DNA from 2 places in the Streptomyces sp. NPDC001890 genome. Region 2 is predicted to be linked to the other one. Evidence: riboswitches for the same ligand, from Rfam matches in the RefSeq annotation. Region 2 holds a riboswitch; the other holds the start of a gene.
The links. Region 2 has a riboswitch for cobalamin ahead of ACFYY1_RS09695 (ribonucleoside-diphosphate reductase subunit alpha). Riboswitches for the same ligand answer to the same signal wherever they lie in the genome.
Positions count from the first base shown of each region.

Region 1: another riboswitch for cobalamin. It lies ahead of ACFYY1_RS32075 (CbtB-domain containing protein); the one in region 2 lies ahead of ACFYY1_RS09695 (ribonucleoside-diphosphate reductase subunit alpha).

Region 1 is NZ_JBIATE010000018.1:159,876-165,708, forward strand. It holds gene ACFYY1_RS32065 (dihydrolipoyl dehydrogenase family protein) at 1-855, shown strand, start outside; gene ACFYY1_RS32070 (histidine phosphatase family protein) at 1,007-1,642, opposite strand; adenosylcobalamin (AdoCbl) riboswitch at 1,752-1,900, shown strand; gene ACFYY1_RS32075 (CbtB-domain containing protein) at 1,904-2,119, shown strand; gene ACFYY1_RS32080 (CbtA family protein) at 2,147-2,920, shown strand; gene ACFYY1_RS32085 (GNAT family N-acetyltransferase) at 3,003-3,509, opposite strand; gene ACFYY1_RS32090 (tetratricopeptide repeat protein) at 3,599-3,982, opposite strand; gene ACFYY1_RS32095 (pirin family protein) at 4,161-5,126, shown strand; gene ACFYY1_RS32100 (alpha/beta hydrolase family protein) at 5,160-5,833, opposite strand, start outside.
Region 2 is NZ_JBIATE010000002.1:778,225-784,057, forward strand. It holds gene ACFYY1_RS09680 (GlxA family transcriptional regulator) at 1-271, opposite strand, end outside; gene ACFYY1_RS09685 (hypothetical protein) at 353-565, shown strand; gene ACFYY1_RS09690 (ribonucleotide-diphosphate reductase subunit beta) at 562-1,581, opposite strand; gene ACFYY1_RS09695 (ribonucleoside-diphosphate reductase subunit alpha) at 1,581-3,992, opposite strand; cobalamin riboswitch at 4,134-4,275, opposite strand; gene mctP (monocarboxylate uptake permease MctP) at 4,431-5,833, opposite strand, start outside.

The DNA of each region.
Region 1 (5,833 bases), on a different contig from region 2:
ACCGTCTGGCAGGCCCTCGGGGCTCGGGTGACGATGCTGATCCGCGGCACGGGGCTCCTGCCGAAGATGGAGCCCTTCGCCGGCGAACTGGTCGGGCAGGCGCTCACCGAGGCGGGCGCAGACATCCGTACCGGGGTCTCGGTCGCCGCCGTACGGCGTGCGGTACCGGACGGCCCGGTCACCGTGGAACTGGACGGTGGCGATCACGTCGAGGCCGACGAGATCCTCTTCGCCACCGGCAGGGCACCACGCACCGAGGACCTCGGACTCGAAACGGTGGGTCTGGAGCCCGGCACCTGGCTGACCGTCGACGACAGCTGCCGCGTCGACGGCACCACCTGGCTGTACGCGGTCGGCGACGTCAACCACCGGGCGCTCCTCACCCACCAGGGCAAGTACCAGGCACGCATCGCGGGTGCCGCGATCACCGCCCGCGCCGCCGGCGCACCGCTGCGGGAGACCGACTGGGGCGCCCACGCGGCCACCGCCGACCACGCGGCCGTCCCCCAGGTCGTCTTCACCGACCCGGAGGCGGCCTCGGTCGGCCTCACCCTCGCCGCGGCCGAGCGGGCCGGCCACCGGGTCCGGGCCGTCGACCACGACCTTGCCGCGGTGGCCGGTTCCGGCCTGTACGCGGACGGATACCGGGGCCGTGCCCGCATGGTCGTGGACCTCGACCGGGAGATCCTGCTCGGCGTCACCTTCGTCGGGCCGGGCATCGGCGAGCTGCTGCACTCGGCGACGATCGCGGTCGCGGGCGAGGTCCCCATCGACCGGCTCTGGCACGCGGTTCCCGCGTACCCGACGATCAGCGAGGTCTGGCTGCGGCTGCTGGAGTCGTACCGGGACGCTTGAGGGCGGGGCGGGCCGGCGGTGAGGACGGCGGCGAGCAGTGCGGACGTCGGTCCTGGGCGACCGGCCCGACGGCCGGCCCGAGACCTACGCGGAACTGCGTTCGTCGGAAAACGGGGTGCCGGGTCGACCATCACCGCGCACGCCCGCACTTCTACCCGACTGTGTCGCAGCCGGATGACGACGGGGCGGGGTCGGGCATGGGCGACAACGGCTGTCCGCACCGCAGGTTCCACCGGCCGGAACGCCCGCTGAGCGCGGTCAGCGTCAGCGGGGCGACGTCCAGCCGCCAGAACGCCTCCACCGGCAGAGCGAGGGCCGCCACCATCATCGCCCGTACCACCGCGGGTTCGACGACGCCGAGCACGCGGTGGCCCCCGGCGCCCTCGGCGGAACCGGTCGCCCCCACCGTCTCCAGCCAGTGTTCGGCCCGGAGGCAGAGATCCAGCAGGGACTCGCCGCCGTGGGGAACCGCCGACGGATCGGTCAGCCAGGCCGACACCGCCTCCGGTTCGGCCGCGCTCACCGCTGCCAGCCGCCGACCGCTCCATCGCCCCATGTCCCAGCCACGGAACGCCGGTTCGGGCCCGGCACGCAGCCCCAACGCGTCGGCGGTCCCGGCGCACCGTTCGGAGGGCCCGCACAGATACCGGTCGGCGGCGGGCACCGCCGCGGCGACGCCCCGCGCCCGGCGGGCCCCGGCCGCGTCGAGCGGCGCGTCACCGTCGAAACGGGCCTCCCGCAGCGCGGCGTTGAGCGCCGGTGAGATCAACATCACCTTTACGGGCATGACCCGGTCAACTCCCTGAACTCTGGCCCCATGGGTGTGCCCACCATGGCATCAGGGCGCTGCGGCCGCCGTCGGCACCATGGCAGGGGGTTGCCCCCAAGGAGTATCGTCACGACGAGCATGACGTAGGTGCGACGGAAGTCCGGTGAGAATCCGGCACGGTCGCGCCACTGTGAACCCGTCTCCGGGCGGGAAGTCAGACCCAGCACCTACGTCTCAGGCACCACGATCGGGACGCGTGTTCCCTCAGGAGGTTCTGCCATGGCACAGACTGCTGCCCCCGCCACCGCCGTACCGGCGATCACCCCCATCTCCCTGAAGGCCATTGCCCCTTGGGCGGTCTTCTTCGGCGTTCTCATGCTCGTACTGCTGTACTTCGTCGGCGCCGAACAGGGCGCCACCGCGGTCATCTCCGGCGAAGGTGTCCACGAGTGGGTCCACGACGGCCGCCACCTCCTCGGTTTCCCCTGCCACTGACGTACCGTCCGATCCTGGGGAAACCTCATGAACTCCATATCTGTCAGAGCCCTGCTCGTCCGCGGCATGCTGGCCGGCCTCGCCGCGGGCGCACTCGCTCTGCTGGTCGCCTACTTCCTCGGTGAGTCGCGTGTGGACGCGGCCATCGCCCTGGAGGAATCGCACAGCCATCACCATGGCGGCGGCGAGGAACTGGTCAGCCGCACCATGCAGTCCACCGCCGGCCTCGCCACCGGTGTCCTGGTCTTCGGCGTCGCGATCGGCGGCATCGCCGCCCTCGTCTTCTGCTACGCCCTCGGCCGGATCGGCAGATTCGGTCCACGGGCCACGGCCGCACTGATCGCGGGTGCGGCCCTGCTGACGGTGTACGTCGTCCCGTTCCTCAAGTACCCGGCCAATCCGCCGGCCGTCGGCAACCCCGACACCATCGGCCCGCGTACCGCCCTGTTCTTCCTGATGGTCGCCCTGAGCGTGCTGCTGGCCGTCGCCGCGGTCATCCTCGGCAAACGGCTGGCTCCCCGCCTGGGCAACTGGAACGCGACGATCACGGCATCCGCCGCGTACGTCCTGGTGATCGGGCTCGCCTACGCGTTCCTGCCCTCGTACAACGAAGTCGGCAAGGACTTCCCGGCCGCACTGCTCTGGGAGTTCCGCCTGAGCACCCTCGCCGTGCAGACCACTCTCTGGGTGGCGTTCGGGCTCTTCTTCGGTTATCTGACGGATCGGTTGCTCGCGCCGGGCACCGGCGCAGTCACCACCGCGAACAGCGGCGCCGGACGGGCGGCCACCGCGGCCGGCTGACCGGCACCGCCCACGCGGGCCGACGACCGGAACCCCGCCCGGACCCTCCCGGCGGGGTTCCGGCGTTCCGCCCCGCGCCGGCTCACCGCCCGGGCCGCGGGCTCCAGTCGATCCGGTAGTACTTCAACCGCTCGTCCTGCCGCACCAGGCGCATGCCGGCGGCTTCCATGACGCGCTGGGACGCGGTGTTGTCCAGGTCGCTGTCACCGTGCACCCGGCTCACCCCCTGCTCACGGGCGAACAGCAGCAGGGCGCGCAGCGCCTCGGAGGCGTAACCCATACCCCGTGCCGAGGGGACGAGGCCGTAGCCGATCGTGACCTCTCCGTTCTCGTCCGGCGCACCGTGGAATCCCAGCCCGCCGATCACCAGCCCGTCGGTGCGGCGCCGTATCTCGTACGAACCGAAGGGGCTGGGATCGCCTGTCGTGGCACAGGTGTCGAGGAAGCGCTCGGCCGCGGCCATCTCTCCGGGGGACGGATAGCCGGGTGCCCAGCACTCCCCTTCGCCCGGCGTGCCCGAGATCACCCGCAGGGCGTCGGAGCCGTTCATCGGGCGGAGCAGGAGGCGAGGCGTCTCGATGTCGGTCATGAGGAAGTGAAGTATCACGTGGGGCGGGCAGGCGGCATCCCGGATTTGCCGGGATGCCGCCGCGGTTGCCGATGCCCGCCGCCGCGGGCTCACGCGCCGGCGGATCCCTGGGTGCTCGTCCGCCCCGGGCCGGAGTCGAACTCACCGGAGAACGCCGCAGCCATCCGCAGATGACCGGCGGCCTCCGCGCCCCGCCCCTGCCGCTCAAGGGTGCGGCCCAGCATCAGCCGTGCGTAGTGCTCCACCGGGTCGAGCTCCAGCACCGCCCGCAGTTCCGCCTCGGCCTTTCCGAGCCGGGCCGAGTGGTAGTAGGTCCGGGCCAGCAGCAGCCGCGGCGACACCTGCTCCGGGACCTCCTCGACCAGCCCCTCCAGGATCCGGGCCGCGGTCATGTACTCCTTCGCCTCGAAGAACATCTGCGCACGGTTCCAGCGGTCGGCAGCCGTGCCGAACTCGTAGTAGGTGTCGCTCACTTGACCTCCTTGGTCACGGACCGTTCCGGGGTGGTGCCCCGTTTCGTCCAACCGCTGACCGAGCCGCTGCCCGGCCACCCTGTGATGGCCTGAACGCCACCTGTTGATTGAATATTCCACTAAATCATCGGCGTGGGTACCGGCGCTCCCGGGTCTGCTCGGGAATAGGTTGAGCGCCATGAGCAATCTCGATCGCCAGGCCACACTCTCCGTCTGCGGAGGGCGGGGCTTCGTCGTCGCCGAGCCCGTACGCGAACTCCTCAACCCTCGTCACGTCCGGCTGGGCGAGTCCACCGAGGTCCGCAGACTGCTGCCCAACCTGGGTCGCCGGATGGTCGGTGCCTGGGCGTTCGTCGATCACTACGGCCCCGACGACATCGCGGACGAACCCGGGATGCAGGTGCCGCCCCACCCCCACATGGGCCTGCAGACGGTCAGCTGGCTGCACGACGGCGAGGTCCTGCACCGGGACAGTCTCGGCAGCCTGCGCACGATCCGCCCGCGCGAACTGGGGCTGATGACCTCCGGCCGGGCCATCAGCCACTCCGAGGAGAGCCCGAAGGCCCACGCGAGGTTTCTGCACGGCGCCCAGCTCTGGGTCGCGCTGCCGGCCGCCCACCGCCAGGTCGAGCCCCACTTCCAGCACCACACCGACCTGCCGACCGTCTCCGCCCCGGGTTTCACCGCCACCCTGATCCTGGGCGAACTCGACGGCACCACCTCGCCCGGTACCACGTACACCCCGATCATCGGCGCGGACGTCGCCCTGGCCGCCGGAGCCGAGATCCGACTGCCGCTCGACCCCGACTTCGAGTACGCGGTGCTCTCGATGTCCGGCCGGGCCGAGGTCGACGGTGTGCCCGTGCCCCCCGGTTCCATGCTCTATCTCGGCTGCGGCCGCACCGAACTTCCGTTGCGCGCGGACGGCGACGCGGGCCTCATGCTCCTGGGCGGTGAGCCCTTCGAGGAGGAGATCGTCATGTGGTGGAACTTCATCGGCCGGTCCCACGAGGAGATCGAGGAGGCCAGGCAGGCGTGGGCGGAGGGCTCCCGCTTCGGTGAGGTGAAGGGCTACGACGGCGACCGCCTGCCCGCTCCCGAACTCCCGCCCGGCCCCCTCAAACCGCGTGGCCGGGTACGTTGATGTGGCCTTTTGCGGCCTGCGCCGGCTTTCGAGTCAGGGAGTCGGCGCTGCTCGCGGCACTTCGCGGAGCGACGTCGAAGGTGCGGAGTGTCGGAAGGTGACCTCGGGGTTGTCCTTGTCCTGGCCGTCGAACAGCGGGGCGTCCTTGCCGCGCAGTTGCTTGTCGAAGAAGGCGCCCACGTAGTCCCGGGTGATTTCCGCGGCCCGCTTGCCGGGCAGGCCCTTCGGGTCGTCGGCCCCCAATTGGCCGCCGAGCGGGGCCAGGTCGGTGAAGGCGAAGTGGTCGGCGCCCGCCACCGTGGCCCAGCGCTTCCAGCCGTCGAGCTTCTTCCAAGCGAAGTCCCATGTCCTGTCCTCGCTGCCGGGGCTGTGGTCGGCCTCGGTTCCCAGCATCAGGAAAGGCCGCCCGGGGAGGCCGGAGTCGCTGCCGGAGTCGATGAACGGGCCGTCCAGGTTCGCCCCGGCGCGTACGCGTGAGTCCTGGGCCATGGTGGCGGCGGCGCCGGCGCCACCCAGGGAGTGCCCGGCCATCCCGACCTTGTTCCTGTCGATCATGTCGGCATGCTTCCAGGGCGACGCGCTTGCGAGCAGTTGGTCCAGTGCGAAGGAGAGGTCCTTGGCACGGCCCTCCGCGGCGGGCTGGAAGGTGGTGGGACCGACCTTCCCGCAGGCCGCGCAGGGCAGGATGCCCTTGCCCGGGAAGGCGA
Region 2 (5,833 bases):
CGAGGACCTCCTCGGGGTACTCCCGGTCGCTGAAGTGGCTGCCGGCCGGTACGGCGATCAGGTCGGCCTCGTCCAGCCGGTCGAGGCCGTGCGGCGTACTGATGGTGAAACCGGCGTGGGTCCGCAGCACCGGGCCCTCGGCGGAGACCACGGCGAAGTCGTGGACCGGCAGTCCCTGGTCGCTGCGGTCGAGTCCGAAGACCTCGCACAGCACGCCGAGTTCGAAGGGGTGGACCTCGTCGAGCAGCAGAACGGCGACATTTTTCAGCATGGCGCCAGTGTGGCAGTAATTCGATGCTCCATGACAGTCCTGCCACTGCCGCAATGTGCCCGCGCGAACGAGAGTAGAGCCATGAACACATTCCAGAACGTCCTGGGCATAGCCGCACTTATCGCCCTCTTCCTGCTGCCCGCCCTCGCCGGGCTCGCCCGTGAGCGCCGCATCGACCGCGAGCTGCGCGCCGCACAACGGGCCCGGAGCGACGGACCCCCGCAAACGGCGGGCGCCGCGCGGCCCGTCACGGCCGCGCGGCGCCCCTACCTCCGAAGCTGGGCCAGGATCTAGAAGTCGTCGTCGAAGGCGACCGAGCCCTCCACCGCCACCTGGTACGCGGACGGCCGGCGCTCGAAGAAGTTCGTCAGCTCCTGCACGCCCTGGAGCTCCATGAACGAGAACGGGTTCTCCGAGCCGTACACCGCCGGGAAGCCCAGCCGGGTGAGCCGCTGGTCGGCGACGCACTCCAGGTACTGCCGCATCGACTCGGTGTTCATGCCGGGCAGCCCGTCACCGCACAGATCGCGGCCGAACTGCAGCTCCGCCGCCACGGCCTCCTTCAGCATGTCGGTGACCTGCTGCTGGAGCTCGTCGTCGAAGAGGTCCGGCTCCTCCTTGCGGACGGTGTCCACGACCTCGAACGCGAAGTTCATGTGCATCGTCTCGTCACGGAACACCCAGTTGGTGCCCGTGGCGAGACCGTGCAGCAGGCCCCGCGAGCGGAACCAGTAGACGTACGCGAACGCGCCGTAGAAGAACAGCCCCTCGATGCACGCCGCGAAGCAGATCAGGTTCAGCAGGAAACGGCGGCGGTCGGCCTTCGTCTCCAGGCGTTCGATCTTCTCGACCGAATCCATCCACTTGAAGCAGAACTGCGCCTTCTCGCGGATCGACGGGATCTCCTCGACCGCGTCGAACGCCGCCGCGCGGTCGTCCGGGTCGGGCAGGTAGGTGTCCAGCAGCGTCAGATAGAACTGGACGTGCACGGCCTCCTCGAACAGCTGCCGCGACAGGTACAGCCGCGCCTCGGGGGAGTTGATGTGCTTGTACAGCGTCAGCACGAGGTTGTTGGAGACGATCGAGTCGCCCGTCGCGAAGAACGCGACCAGCCGGCCGATCATGTGCTGCTCACCGGGGGACAGCTTGGCGAGGTCGGCGACGTCGGAGTGCAGGTCGACCTCCTCCACCGTCCAGGTGTTCTTGATCGCGTCCCGGTAGCGCTCGTAGAAGTCCGGGTAGCGCATCGGCCGCAGGGTCAGCTCGAAGCCCGGGTCCAGCAGGTTCTTCTCGGAGTTGGTGGAGCTCATTACTGGCAGGCCTCGCAGGACTCGGGGTTTTCGAGGGAGCAGGCGATCGCGTCCGCGTCGGGCGCCGAGCCCTGCTGTACGGGGATGGGGGCGGCGGCCGCCGCCTGGCCGGAGGCGGCACGGGCGATCCGGGTCGCCGGGCGCGAGCGCAGGTAGTACGTCGTCTTCAGCCCCTGCTTCCAGGCGTACGCGTACATCGAGGAGAGCTTGCCGATGGTCGGCGTCTCCAGGAACAGGTTCAGCGACTGGCTCTGGTCCAGGAACGGCGTACGGGCCGCCGCCATGTCGATCAGGCCGCGCTGCGGGATCTCCCACGCGGTGCGGTACAGCGCCCGCACATCCTCGGGGATCCAGGCGAAGCCCTGCACCGAGCCACTGGCCTCGCGCAGCGCCTCACGGGTGCGCGCGTCCCACACCCCGAGCTGCTTCAGCTCGTCCACCAGGTACGCGTTGACCTGGAGGAACTCACCGCTGAGCGTCTCGCGCTTGAAGAGGTTGGAGACCTGCGGCTCGATGCACTCGTAGACACCCGCGATCGAGGCGATCGTCGCCGTCGGCGCGATGGCGAGCAGCAGCGAGTTGCGCATCCCGCTCTTCGCGACCCGGGCGCGCAGCGCCTCCCACCGCTCCGGCCAGTTCAGCTCGGTGTCGTAGTGGTCGGGGTGCAGCACACCGCGCGCGGCACGTGTCCGCTCCCAGGCCGGCAGCGGGCCCGAGCGCTCCGCGAGCTCGCAGGACGACTCGTACGCGGCGAGCATGATCCGCTCGGAGATCTTCGTGGAGAGCGCGCGGGCCTCGGGGGAGTCGAAGGGCAGCCGCAGCTTGAAGAAGACGTCCTGAAGACCCATGGCGCCCAGGCCCACCGGGCGCCACTTGGCGTTGGAGCGGCCGGCCTGCTCGGTCGGGTAGAAGTTGATGTCGACGACCCGGTCCAGGAAGGTCACGGCGGTGCGGACGGTGGCGTCCAGCCGCTCCCAGTCGATGGCGCCGTCGGCGACGAACGCGCCGAGGTTGACCGAGCCCAGGTTGCAGACCGCCGTCTCGCCGTCGTCGGTGACTTCGAGGATCTCGGTGCACAGGTTCGACGAGTGGACGACGGTGCCCGGCTCGGCGGTCTGGTTCGCGGTCCGGTTGGAGGCGTCCTTGAACGTCATCCAGCCCTGGCCGGTCTGGGCGAGAGTGCGCATCATCCGGCCGTACAGCTCACGGGCCGGGATCGTCCTGCGGGCCAGGCCCTGGGCCTCGGCGGCCCGGTACGCGGCGTCGAACTCGTCGCCCCACAGGTCGACCAGGCCGGGCACGTCGGCGGGCGAGAACAGCGACCAGTCGCCGTCCGCGTCGACCCGGCGCATGAACTCGTCCGGGATCCAGTGCGCCAGGTTGAGGTTGTGGGTACGCCGCTGGTCCTCACCGGTGTTGTCGCGCAGCTCCAGGAACTCCTCGATGTCCGCGTGCCAGGTCTCCAGGTAGACGGCGGCGGCGCCCTTGCGGCGGCCCCCCTGGTTGACCGCGGCGACGGAGGCGTCGAGCGTCTTCAGGAACGGCACGATGCCGTTGGAGTGCCCGTTGGTGCCCCGGATCAGCGAACCGCGGGAGCGGATGCGGGAGTACGACAGACCGATGCCGCCCGCGTGCTTCGAGAGCCGGGCCACCTGGTGGTAGCGGTCGTAGATCGAGTCGAGCTCGTCCAGCGGGGAGTCCAGCAGATAGCAGGAGGACATCTGCGGGTGCCGGGTGCCGGAGTTGAAGAGCGTGGGGGAGGAGGGCAGGTAGTCGAGCCGGCTCATCAGCCCGTACAGCGCCGCCACTTCGTCCAGGGCGCGCTGCGAATCGTCCTCGGCCAGCCCGGCCGCGACCCGCAGCATGAAGTGCTGGGGCGTCTCGACGACCTGGCGGGTGTGCGGGTGGCGCAGCAGATAGCGGCTGTGCAGGGTCCGCAGCCCGAAGTAGCCGAAGCGGTCGTCCGCGCCGTCGGCCAGCGAACGCTCCACCAGCGCGTCGAGGGCGGCCGCGTGCCGGGCGACGAACTCGGCGGTCCGGTCCGCGATCAGGCCCTCGCGGTGGCCGACGGCGACCGAGGCGGAGAAGGAGACCGCGCCCTGGCCGGCCGCCTCGTCCGCGATGGCGAGGGTCAGCAGCCGGGCGGCGAGCCGGGAGTAGGCGGGGTCCTCGGAGATCAGCCCCGCGGCGGCCTCGGTGGCCAGCGCCCGCAGCTCGGCCTCGTCGGCGCGGGCGCTGCGGCCGCGCAGTGCGGCGGCGGCGACCCGGCCGGGGTCGGTGTCGGGCAGGTCGGCGGTCAGATCGGTCAGGGTCCGCAGCAGTGCGGTTCCCGGTCCGTCCTGTGCGGCGGCCTCGGACTCGGCTGCGGCGGACGCGGCGACTGATGCCGGATCGGCTGGCGCGATGGTCACGTGGTGCTCTCCCTCGCTCGGCTCGGGGCCGGCGGGGATCGGGGCAGCCCTGCGGGCGCGCGGACCCGGAGCAGGGCAGCGCTTCGCACGGCGTCCACCGGCCCAACCGCGAGGCCCGGACGTCTGGGCATCCGGTTCGGTCGAGCCGGATGCGCTGCCGGCAGGTCATCGGACTGACTCGGGGGTGCACAAAAGCGCACTGAATACACCGTTGCGGGACAGTTCCGGATTCGCACCGGATTCCCCTGCGGCGACAGCGAGGACGAGCATACATGTGGGGGCTGCCCGAAGAGGCAGCCCCCACATGTTGTGTCGGTCGGCAAACGCCGGGACCACAGGATGCGTTCTGCGGCCCTTTCGGACAGACGGCGGACGGCCCGTCGCACCCCTTGGGGAAAGGGGCTCGACGGGCCGTCCGCAGGCCGTGGGGCGCGGTCGTCAGTGGCCGCCCGGAGCGCCCGCCGTGGCCGGCGGGAGTTCCGCCTCGACACCCGGGTCGCCCGCGTCGGCGGTGTAGTCGGCCGGGGAGGTCTCGTCGGTCCCGGCGGGTGCCTTCACGGCGTTCAGGACGAAGGTGAGCACCACCGTCACCACCACGTTCAGCACGAACGCGGTGAGGCCGATGTAGCCGATCTCGCCGATCCCGGGGATCTCCTTGGACGAGCCGCCGAAGTGCTTCTGGGTCGGCGAGGCGACCCCGTACGCGGCCACCGTCCCGTACACCATGCCGACCGCCCAGCCGGCGAGCAGCGCCCAGCGGTGGAACCAGCGGGTGAACAGGCCGCCGACCAGGGCCGGCATCGTCTGCAGGATCCAGATGCCGCCGAGCAGCTGGAAGTTGATTGCGACCGTCTTGTCCATGGTGAGGACGAAGGCGAGTGCGCCGACCTTGACCAGCAGCGACACCAGCTTGGAGACCTTGGTCTCCTGCTCCGGGGTCGCGTCCGGCTTCAGGAAGTCCTTGTAGATGTTGCGGGTGAACAGGTTCGCCGCGGCGATCGACATGATCGCGGCGGGCACCAGCGCACCGATGCCGATGGCGGCGAACGCGACGCCCGCGAACCAGTCCGGGAACATGTTCTCGAACAGCTGCGGGATGGCCAGCTGTCCGTTGTCCACCTTGATCCCGGCGGCGATGGCCATGAAGCCGAGCAGTGCCAGCAGGCCCAGCATCAGCGAGTACAGCGGCAGGATCGTGGTGTTGCGCCGGATCACGTTCCGGCTGCGGCTGGAGAGCGTCGCCGTGATCGAGTGCGGATACATGAACAGCGCCAGTGCCGAGCCCAGCGCCAGGGTGGCGTAACCCCATTGGCCCGCCTCGCCCGGTGCGAGCGCGCCGCGCGGCTTGCCGGTGGCCGGGTTGGTCTGCGAGAACGCCTCGTTCGCCTTGGCGAAGATGTCGTCGAAGCCGCCGAGCTTGATCGGGATGTAGATGATCGCCACCGCGATGACCAGGTAGATCAGCCCGTCCTTGACGAAGGCGATCAGCGCGGGCGCCCGGAGCCCGGACGAGTAGGTGTACGCGGCGAGCACCGCGAACGCGATCAGCAGCGGCAGGTCCTTGATGAACCAGTGGGTGGTCTCGCCGCCGCCGACGCCCATCACGTCCAGCACCGCCTGGATGCCGACCAGTTGGAGTGCGATGTACGGCATCGTGGCGAGGATGCCGGTGACGGCGACCGCCAGTGACAGGCCCTTGGAGCCGAACCGCCCGCGGACGAAGTCCGAGGTGGTGACGTACCCGTGCTTGTGCGAGACCGACCACAGCCGCGGCAGGAAGGTGAAGATCAGCGGGTACACCAGGATCGTGTACGGCACGGCGAAGAAGCCCGCCGCGCCCG